2 linked regions of the Solitalea lacus genome follow. Each later gene encodes a partner of the first gene's protein in a complex. Links are inferred from orthologs where the notes say so. Each region holds a gene or a part of one and is shown on either strand. Other genes may lie near its edges.

Region 1 (6,108 bases):
CTTTTGCCCAACCAAGAGACTTTCAAAATCCGATTATAGGTGCTTATATTTTTTCAACTGAATGAATTTTGGTTGTTTCAAAGGCCTCATGTTATTATCTTCGGAAACATGCATAGCCCGCTTAACATAACTGCTCACAATGGCCGAACTGTATTACTAAACAACGAAGAGTTTCTTGTTTTTGCAGGAACTTCATATTTAGGAATTGCACAGAATGCTGATTTTAGAAGTTATTTACTTGAAGGCTTTGAACGATACGGCACCAATTATGGTAGCTCCAGAAGAGGAAACATAATTCTTCCAATTTTTGAGCAAACAGAGAGCTACCTGGCTCGTTTAATCGGCAGTGAATCAGCTGTCACCCTATCTTCAGGCATGCTCGCCGGTCAGTTACTGCTTAAACAATTTGAAGAGCATGCTCATTTATTTATTGCCCCCGGAATACATCCTGCTCTGAAACCTCAGAACTATCACTCTCGGTCTCATTCTTATGAACAATGGACAACACATGTTTTAGAAGAGCTCCATAGGCACAAATTCCCTGAAGCCGTAATCTTTTTAGATACAATAAATATTCTTCATGCAAAGCGATATGATCTTAGCTGGTTAAGCCAACTTCCAACAGACCTAAAACTAATAGTAGTCATCGATGACTCGCATGGATTTGGCTTACTTGGAGAAAAAGGGGAAGGTCATTGGCCTAAATTACCTCAGAAAGCTAACATTGAGCTTATAATGGTTACTTCAATGGGGAAAGCTCTTGGTGTCCCAGCTGGACTAATTGCAGGCACAACTGATCGCATAAATAAAATTAGAGCTGAAGGGATTTTCGGGGCAAGCTCACCTCCTATTCCGGCTTACTTACATGCCTTTATAAAGAGTGAAAAAATTTACACTAGTCAACGCAAGACATTAACCCACCTGACAGAATTATTCAGAATTTTAACTGAACCTATCAGAGATAAATTTATCTCCGAGGATTTGCCGGTCTTTTATATTGAAAACACTTCTGTTGCACCACAACTGCTGACAGACAAAATTATCATCTCTTCATTTCCATATCCAACTCTTCAAAGTAAATTGATAACCCGGGTAGTACTTAACAGCTGCCACACTGAGGAAGATGTTAAATTTTTAGCCAGTCACTTAAATATTTTACTGAAACCTTTGTAGGTCTTCAAAACTTATATCTGTCAACTCAAAGTCCTTCCAGCCATTAAAATCATAATGCCACCATTCTTCCTTATAAACTGTAAAACCGTTTTTTGACATAATTTCTTTAAGCATTTCCCGGTTTTTAAGCACTTTCTTCGAGAGGTTTTTATATTCCGAATGGGCCTTTTCAGTAAAATCGTCAAATGGTGTTGGCATTTTTAGCTCTTTGCCAGTCTTTAAGTTGATAACTGTCAGGTCGACGGCGCACCCTCGATTATGCCTTGAGCCTTTCCAAGGGGCAGCCACAAAGACTGAATCTTTTTGTTTTTCGTAAAAAGCAACCGTTACAGTATAAGGGCGATATGCATCAAAAACTTTCAACCCCAAACCTTTGCTACCCAGCTCCCTCTGAACATTTTGCAAGGCTTTTGCTACCGGTAAACGAGCAAATGCTGCAGCAGTGCTATACATCTTCTCTCCCATAAAGTTATTGGCAGATGCATAACGTATATCGAGTGCAATATTGGGAATAACTTTTTTCAAGTCTATTAAGGCTTTGTTCGAATCAATTTTCAACTCCTGTTTATACAAAACAGTATCTGCAACAACTTTCAACCCATATTTATTAGGCTGAACAGATTGACTGTACACACTTCCTAACCCTATGGAGAATAATGTAAGTAAAAGCTTAAATTTCATAGGCCTAACGTAAACAGTTACACTTGTGCAGCAACAAGCAGGTCCAGATCTTTAAATGGCAGGTTAAACTGCTCTCCTAAATATTTGTTGGTCAAATGTCCTTGATAAATATATACGCCATGACGTACACCTGCTTTATTCCACAGCATATTCTTTATACCTCCATGATCGCCAATATCTGTTAAAATAGGAGTAAAGATATTGGTAAGTGCATAGGACGCCGTGCGTGCAACCCTTGATGCAATATTAGGAACACCATAGTGAATCACGTTATTCTTGAGGAAAACCGGATTGTCATGATTGGTAACATGCGAGGTTTCAAAACATCCACCCTGGTCAATACTTACATCAATAACTATTGAATCAGCCGGCATTTGAGCCACCATCTCCTCGCTTACCACACAAGGCACTGAACCGTTTTTAGCTCTGATTGCTCCAATAGCCACATCGCAAGTTTTTAATGCCTTAAGCAGTACCTTAGGTTGAATAACAGAAGTAAACACCCTTTGGTTCAAACTACTTAGTAAACGGCGCAAGCGATACAATGAGTCATCAAATACTTTTACTTCGCAACCCAAAGCCAATGCCGCACGAGCTGCAAATTCTCCAACAGTTCCTGCGCCCAAAATTACAACCTCAGTTGATGGAATTCCGGTAACACCGCCAAACATCATACCCTTACCATGTTTGCTATTGCTCAAATACTCAGCAGCAATTAAAATAGCTGTGTTCCCCACAATTTCACTCATGGAACGAACTACCATAAAGCTTCCGTCTTCGTCTTTCAAATATTCATATCCCAGCGCTGTAAGTTTTTTATTCATCAACGCTTTGATAGTTTCATCTTTCAGACTTGCTAGGTTTAGAGCTGAAATCAGAGTTTGCCCTGGCTTCATTAGCTCAATTTCAGCCATTGAAGGCGGCGCCACTTTCATTAGAATGTCCGACTGAAACAATGCCGTTCGATCATAGATGATTTTGGCTCCGGCATCGCTGTATTTCTTATCAGAAAAACGAGCACCTTCTCCAGCGCCTGCTTCTACATGTACCTCATGCCCATTACTTACCAGAACCTCAACTGAAGAGGGAGTAATAGCAATGCGCTTTTCCTGAAAAGAGGTTTCACGAGGAATGGCAATAACAAGTTCCTGTTTTTTATGTTTCGGTTTTTGTAACGATTCCTGAGGTTGCATTAATGCCTGTTTTGCAACTTCACTAAATCCTTGCATGGCTGTAGAACTCATTAACTATCTTTTGATTAAAATGCCTTAATTTTCAAAAATAACAAATTATAAGATGCGATGAGTTTCGTAAATTAAGAATTTAGATTTAAGCCCATAGTTAGTTCGCTCAGTGATGAAGTCAAACCAATTTCGGCTATATTAAATAGTGTGTTTAATAAAACTTAATTCCCTTGCTCCATTTTCCATCTCGGTGATAACCACCTCCGTGTAGTTTTCCGGCAACAGGTTAGGAATTTTTGAGGGCCACTCAACAAAACAGTAATTACCGCTATAAAAATATTCTTCATATCCCATATCAAGCGCTTCCATTTCATTTTTTAGCCGGTAAAAGTCGAAATGATAAACTACAGAATGATCTGCGTCATACTGATTAACCAATGAAAACGTAGGACTCGAAACTATTTCTTCAACTCCTAATTCTTTACAAACTTCTTTGATAAATGTAGTTTTTCCGGCTCCTAAGTCTCCATTAAAAATAATTACCCTGTCAGCACCTGCAAAAACTATCAGTTGTTGGGCAGCATCAGGCAAGGCGTTTATATTATCGATTTTAATTGATTGTGATTGCAGCATTAGTGTTGAACGGCTAAATTTCTTGCATCAAAAATAAAAAACCTTAGGTTAAAGTTAAGCTACCTTCTTCCCTGCATTTAATATCACCCTGAAAGTGGTGCCTTTGCCAAGCTCTGAATCCTTAACAAACACCTGGCCTTTATGATAATTTTCAACAATGCGTCGGGTTAGCGATAATCCAAGTCCCCATCCACGTTTGCGAGTAGTGTATCCAGGCTGGAATACGGTTTCAAATTTAGACTTTGGAATACCCGTTCCGGTATCTGTCACATCTATGTAAACGTGAGTTTTGTTTTGAGAAACGTTGAGTGATATCTTCCCTTCATTTGTTCCGATGGCATTAACAGCATTCTTACACAAATTCTCAATTACCCATTCAAAAAGAGGCACACTTAATTCGGCCTCTATCGAATCTCCGTTTACTTCAAACTTGATTTTCTTAGTAATCCGCTTCTCAAGGTAGTTAATAAAATTGCGCACCACTTCTTTTACGTTATGTTTTTCTAAAACTGGCGCTGAACCTATTTTAGAGAAACGTTCGGCAATAATTTCAAGACGCATGACATCATTCTCCATTTCATCCAGTAATTCTGCATCCTTATGACCATATTTTTCTTTCAAAATTTCAATCCATGCCATTATTGAAGAAATAGGAGTACCCAGCTGATGTGCCGTTTCTTTAGCCATTCCAACCCAAACCTGGTTTTGTTCAGAACGCCGAGAAGAACTAAAAGCAAGGTAAGCCAGGATTAAGAACACTGTTATACCGGATAACTGCCGATATGGATAATATTTCAATGAAGTCAACAACTGCGAATCTTTATAATATACAAAGAGTTGCTCTCCAGTGGCAATCTTTATGTTTATAGGGGGGTGTTGATCCTTCATGACTTCCAATTGTTCACGAAAATATAAAGGATCATATGTGCGCGACTTATCATTTGGGTTATTTGTTTTAGTACTATCCAGTTCTTTATACGCAAGAATCTTGTCCTCCGAATCAGCAAGAATTGCAGGAATTTGAGCGTATTTGTTTTGAACATCAGTTAAAAAATCAAGAAAGTGCTCATCATCAACCTCGCTTTTAAGCTTCGTACTAAATGCCCATAACTCTGCATTCCTTCGCTCGCTTTCAGCCATCATACTCACCAAATAATTTGTATAAACAAGTGAAATAGCACCTATGGAAAGTGCGAAAATCAATAGCAATAACTTCCAGCGTCTTTTCTGACTATAAAGATCCATTCTCATTCATGCCAAATTACAAAACCTGCGTGAAGTACAACTTAAAAACAGCAATTTTTAATTGACGTATCAACTATTTCTTTATTCAAATGCTATAATTACAATTTGCACCTCTTTGTAAAACGCCAACATGATAATTTACGGTATATTTGCCACCAGTTTGAAACCGAAAGGCAGGCCTATCTGCATATGTCTTTCACCTCATAAAAATTTATGGCAAATAAAGTAAGAGTTCGTTTTGCGCCAAGTCCAACAGGAGGCTTGCACCTAGGCGGAGTGCGCACGGTTTTGTTTAATTATTTATTCGCCAAACATCATGGTGGCGATTTCATATTACGCATTGAAGACACTGACCAAACCCGTTATGTAGAGGGAGCAGAAGAATATATTGTTGAATGCTTAAAATGGTGTGGTTTGAATCCCGATGAAAGTCCTCAAGTTGGAGGCCCATTTGCACCATACCGCCAAAGCGAACGCAAACCTATCTATCGCCAATATGCCGAGCAATTAATAAATGCAGGCTTTGCATACTATGCCTTTGATACTACGGATGAGCTTACAGCTAAAAGGGAAACTATTCCAAATTTCCAGTATGGCCATGAATTCCGGAATCAAATGCGCAACTCACTTTCACTTTCTCCAAGTGAAGTTGCTTCTCTCATTGAGCAAGGCGTACCACATGTGATACGAATTAAAATGCCAGCAAATGAGACTGTAACTTTCAATGATATGATCAGGGGAGAAGTGAGTTTCGATACAAATTTGGTTGACGATAAAGTATTATTAAAAGCAGATGGAATGCCGACGTACCACCTTGCTGTTGTGGTTGATGATTATTTAATGAAGATATCACATGCATTTAGAGGAGAGGAGTGGTTGCCATCTGCTCCAGTGCATATTTTACTTTGGAAATATTTAGGATGGGAATCAGAAATGCCTTTATGGGCACATTTACCGTTGATTTTAAAACCTGATGGGAATGGTAAACTGAGTAAACGTGATGGTGACCGTTTAGGATTCCCCGTTTACGCCATGAACTGGACCGACCCTAAATCGGGCGATTTGACTAAAGGTTTTAGAGAGTTGGGTTTCCTTCCTGAAGCATTTATCAACCTTTTGGTAATGCTTGGTTGGAATGATGGCACAGACCAAGAGCTTTTCTCATTAAATGAAATGATTGAGAAATTCTCCA
Region 2 (4,521 bases), 570 kb from region 1 along the record:
CAGGAACGCAGCGTTATGCTACTATTTGGACTGGCGACCAAACCGGTGGTGTTTGGGAATATATCCGTTTTCATATTCCAACTTACATAGGCTCCGGCTTATCCGGTCAGCCTAATATCACTTCAGATATGGATGGTATTTTCGGAGGAAGAAATGCAGCAGTTAACATTCGCGATTTCCAATGGAAAACCTTTACACCTATGCAGCTCAATATGGATGGTTGGGGTGCTAATGAAAAATACCCGCAAGCTCTTGGTGAATCAGCTACTTCAATTAATCGTAACTATTTAAAGCTAAAATCAGCGCTTTTACCATACTCCTATAGTATTGCTAAACAAGCAATAAATGATTTGCCAATAATCAGAGCAATGTTCCTTGAGTATCCGAATGCGTATACTCATAGTGCTGCAACTAAATATCAGTACTTGTACGGGCCATATTTTTTGATTGCTCCTATTTATCAGGCAACCAAGTCAGATGAAAAAGGTAATGATATTAGAAATGGTATTTATTTGCCTGAGGGAACATGGATTGATTATTTCACTGGAGAAAAATATGAAGGGAACAGAATTATCAATGATTTCGATGCGCCTATATGGAAATTACCAGTTTTCGTAAAAAACGGAGCTATTATTCCAATGAGTAATCCAAGCAATAACGTTTCTGAAATCAACAATAAAATACGTACTTATGAAATTTATGCCAGTGGAAAAAATTCGTTTACAGAGTATGATGATGACGGTGTAAGTGAGGCCTACAAATGGGGTACTGGTGTTTCTACCGTAATTGAAACACTGACTGGTGATAAGGGTAACGCAATTATTTCAATTCAACCGGCACAAGGTAATTTTGAAGGTTTTGTAAAATCAAAAGCTACAGAGCTTAGAATTAATGTTACAGAAAAGCCTAAAGATGTTTCTGCAAAAATTGGGCAGCAGAAATTAAAACTTTCAGAAGCAAAATCATTAAGTGATTTTATCAATTCAGAAAATGTTTACTACTACAATGCTTCCCCAAACTTAAATCAATTTGCAACAAAAGGCAGTGAATTTGAGAAAGTTACCATTGCTAAAAATCCACAGTTTTTAGTAAAATTAGCCCCAAATGATATCTCCGCTAATGGTACAATTGTTGAAATTCAAGGATTTAAATTTGAACCTTTAAATAAACAACGTGTACAAACCGGTGTATTATCAGCCCCGCTTAATGCAAAAGTAACAGATAAAAACCGTGGGCCATATACATTAAAGTCTACCTGGACTAAAGTAGTTAATGCCGATTACTACGAGATAATGTTTAATGACATGAATTATAGTACTATTAAAGATACCATGTTATTATTCGAAGAATTATCTCCTGAAACTACGTATGCGTTTAAGATACGTGCGGTAAATAAGGATGGTTATTCAAACTGGGAGCAATTTAGCGCAACAACTACCGCTAACCCGTTGCAATTTGCCATTAAGGGTATTTCTGGTGAGACAACTGCCACAGACCAAGTAGGTGAAGAAATTAAAAATCTTTTTGATTTGGATGAAGGTAATACGTGGCATACCAAGTGGGATAGACAGTCAGTACCATTTGATATGGTGCTCGATTTAAAATCAATTAATCAGTTAGACAGGTTTGAATACTTGCCTCGTACAGGCGGGAGAAATGGTGTGTTATTAAAAGGCACCATCTACTACAGTAATAACAAAGAAACATGGACTAATGCTGGAACGTTTGATTGGAAAGGTAATAATGATGTAAAAACATTTACGTTTAGCGGTCAGCCAAGTGCGCGTTACATCAAAATTGCTGTTACCAGTGGTGTTGGAGGCTTCGGTTCGGGCAGAGAATTGTATGTGTTTAAAGTACCTGGAACAGAAAGTTATATACCGGGTGATATTAATAACGACCGATTAATTGATGGTAATGACTTAACTTCTTACATCAACTATACCGGACTACAGAAAGGGGATGCTGATTTTGAAGGTTATATCAGCAATGGTGATATCAATAAAAACGATATTATTGATGCTTACGATATCTCTGTTGTGGCAACTCAATTGGAAGGGGGTATAGATGGCACTAAAACAGAAAAAGTAGGAGGACGCCTCGAATTAAGGGTCCCAAAACAGGACTATAATAAGGATGAAGTAATAGAAATTACGGTTAAAGGTGTAAATCTTTCTGCGGTAAACGCCCTGAGTTTTGCATTGCCTTATAATTCGTTAGATTATGAGTTTGTAGGCGTTAAAACGCTAAACACGAAAGGGATGGAAAACTTAACCAATGACAGACTACATACCGATGGTAAAAAAGGGCTATATCCTACTTTTGTGAACGTTGGCAATAAGGAAACTTTAAAAGGTACACAAGATTTGTTTGTTTTACGTTTTAAGGCGAAGAAGAAAATTAAGTATGACCTTAAGGCAGCTGAAGGCTTGCTGATAGATGCAAGATTGAATTCAGTTAAATTTTAATTAAGACTGCCAATCATTATTAAACTGCAAGCCTTATGAGTACTTCATAAGGCTTGCAGTTTTTATGAGATAATTGAGTTGGAAATGGTAGTCGCAAATGAGTGTCATGATACTAACTCAAAGTTGAAAGTTTAACTTATTAAACACTCCAACGAGCTAAAGGACTTACTTCTTGTCCAACAAATTCTCCTTTTAAGTATTTATGATAGCCCACTATGGCAATCATGGCAGCATTATCTGTGCAGTATTGAAATTGTGGAATAAATACTTGCCATTTCCATTTTTTTTCGGCCTCAAGCAATGCATTTCTCAAACCAGAATTTGCTGAAACACCTCCTGCAATAGCAACCTGATTAATCCCCGTTTCTTTCACTGCTTTCTTTAATTTGTTAATTAACACCGAAATGATCCTGTATTGAATTGATGCGCATACATCGGCCATATTTTCTTCCAAAAAGTTTGGGTTCTCTTTTTGTTTGTCTCTTACAAAATAGAGGAAAGCGGTTTTTAAACCACTGAAACTAAAATTTAACCCAGGAATTTGCGGCTCAGGGAATTGATAAGCATTAGGATTTCCCTCTTTTGCATACTTGTCAATTAATGGCCCGCCGGGATAAGGTAAGCCTAACATCTTAGCTGCCTTATCAAAGGCTTCTCCGGCAGCATCATCGGTAGTTTGGCCAATGAGTTCCATGTCAAAATAGTCGTTTACTTTAACTATTTGCGTATGTCCTCCTGAAACAGTGAGGCATAAAAATGGGAATTGAGGCTTGGGATCATCGATAAAATGAGCCAAAATATGAGCCTGCATATGATTTACATCGATAAGGGGAATATTTAACCCCAAGGCGAAAGATTTTGCAAAAGATGTGCCCACCAAAAGAGAGCCTAAAAGGCCCGGACCGCGTGTAAAAGCCACTGCATTTATATCTTTTTTGCTTATTTTAGCGTCGCTTATCGCCTTATGGACAGCGGGAATGATGTTTTGTTGGTGAACACGGGAAGCCAGTTCGGGTACTACACCACCAAATGCTTCATGAACAGTTTGATTGGCAATCACATTAGATAAAATTTGACCATCAACACAAACGGATGCTGATGTTTCATCACATGATGATTCAATTCCTAAGATCACTGGCATAATTATTTCAATAATTAAAGAATAATACAAAGAGATATCGGCAAAGTTATTAAAATATTAGGCAAAACGCTTTTATACTTGTTCAGCTTGGTTATTATCTTGCTGGTGGTATTGTATTTTGCCGGCCAAACCAAGTGGTTTCAAACCAAAGCTGCTCAGTATGGTGCCGAATATCTAACAAAAGAACTCAAAACCCGTGTTGAAATTAAGGGGCTTTATATCAAGTTCGTAAAATCGGTGGTTATTGAAGGTCTTTACATTGAAGATCTAAGGAAGGATACTTTATTGTATTCCGGACTAATTGAGATCGACTTAAATAAGCTTAATATCAAAGGACGAAAAATATTAGTTGATGACCTTAAGCTTTATGATGCTCATTTTGCATATAAGGACTTCAAAAACAATACTTCTAACCTAAGTTTCCTTATCAATTACTTTAGTGGAACACCCGATACCACTAAAAAAGTCCCGACAAAACCCTTTGAATTTTGGGTTAACTCAATTGATATCAAGAATCTGACCTTTATCTATTTTGATGAGAAAAATGCAGGAAAGGCACGAGGCATGGATTATGCCGATATCAGAGCATCAAAGGTAAATCTACAAGCTGAAAACGTAAGTATTGATGGTGATGTAATATTAGCTGATTTAAAGAATTTAAGTGCAAATGAAAAGTGTGGATTTGTTCTGAACAAATTAGCAGGCCGGGTTAAGTATACTCCTAAGGAAATTGAAATCAATAACTTGAAGATTATAACTCCAAATAGTAGAATCAGTAAATATCTTGCATTCAGATATAAAAAGATTAGTGATTTCAATGACTTTGTTGACAAGGTTTATATGGATGCCAATTTTAGCAAAACCCATGTTGACTTTAAAGACATTGCATACTTTGCACCTGCAATAAAAAAC

The links.
Region 2: the proteins of tsaE (region 1) and tsaD are in contact, whole or in part, in a crystal structure (PDB 6N9A), measured with the Thermotoga maritima proteins. The link is inferred for Solitalea lacus from one-to-one orthologs. Residues at the interface, in WP_004082108.1 of Thermotoga maritima: Leu37, Gly38, Lys46, Lys57, Val59, Lys60, Ser61, Thr63, Phe64, Thr65, Leu66, Met67, Val69, Pro71, Tyr82, Arg83, Leu84, Asp86, Asp88, Phe89, Asp93, Ile128, Asp130, Glu131, Arg134; in WP_004082750.1 of Thermotoga maritima: Cys10, Asp11, Arg49, His50, Leu82, Gly84, Gly135, Gly136, Glu154, Thr155, Leu156, Asp157, Asp158, Ser159, Glu162, Asp165, Lys166, Arg169, Leu170, Tyr175, Lys213, Thr214, Leu217, Tyr218, Gln221, Arg222, Asn324.

Annotation. Positions count from the first base shown.
Region 1 is NZ_CP091740.1:565,985-572,092, reverse strand. The notes cover bases 1,955-4,844. They hold tsaE (tRNA (adenosine(37)-N6)-threonylcarbamoyltransferase complex ATPase subunit type 1 TsaE), read right to left. Parts: upstream 3,672-4,844; coding sequence 3,237-3,671; downstream 1,955-3,236. Other genes in these bases: L2B55_RS02390 (sensor histidine kinase), read right to left, coding at 3,726-4,844; L2B55_RS02400 (alanine dehydrogenase), read right to left, coding at 1,955-3,098. Also shown: L2B55_RS02410 (aminotransferase class I/II-fold pyridoxal phosphate-dependent enzyme), read left to right, coding at 109-1,173; L2B55_RS02405 (M15 family metallopeptidase), read right to left, coding at 1,156-1,854; more of L2B55_RS02400, read right to left, coding at 1,872-1,954; more of L2B55_RS02390, read right to left, coding at 4,845-4,916; gltX (glutamate--tRNA ligase), read left to right, coding at 5,130-6,108. UniProt on the Escherichia coli protein: Required for the formation of a threonylcarbamoyl group on adenosine at position 37 (t(6)A37) in tRNAs that read codons beginning with adenine.
Region 2 is NZ_CP091740.1:1,138,740-1,143,260, forward strand. Bases 1,609-4,521 are described here. They hold tsaD (tRNA (adenosine(37)-N6)-threonylcarbamoyltransferase complex transferase subunit TsaD), read right to left. Parts: upstream 3,610-4,521; coding sequence 2,608-3,609; downstream 1,609-2,607. Other genes in these bases: L2B55_RS04865 (TIM-barrel domain-containing protein), read left to right, coding at 1,609-2,468; L2B55_RS04875 (translocation/assembly module TamB domain-containing protein), read left to right, coding at 3,697-4,521. Also shown: more of L2B55_RS04865, read left to right, coding at 1-1,608.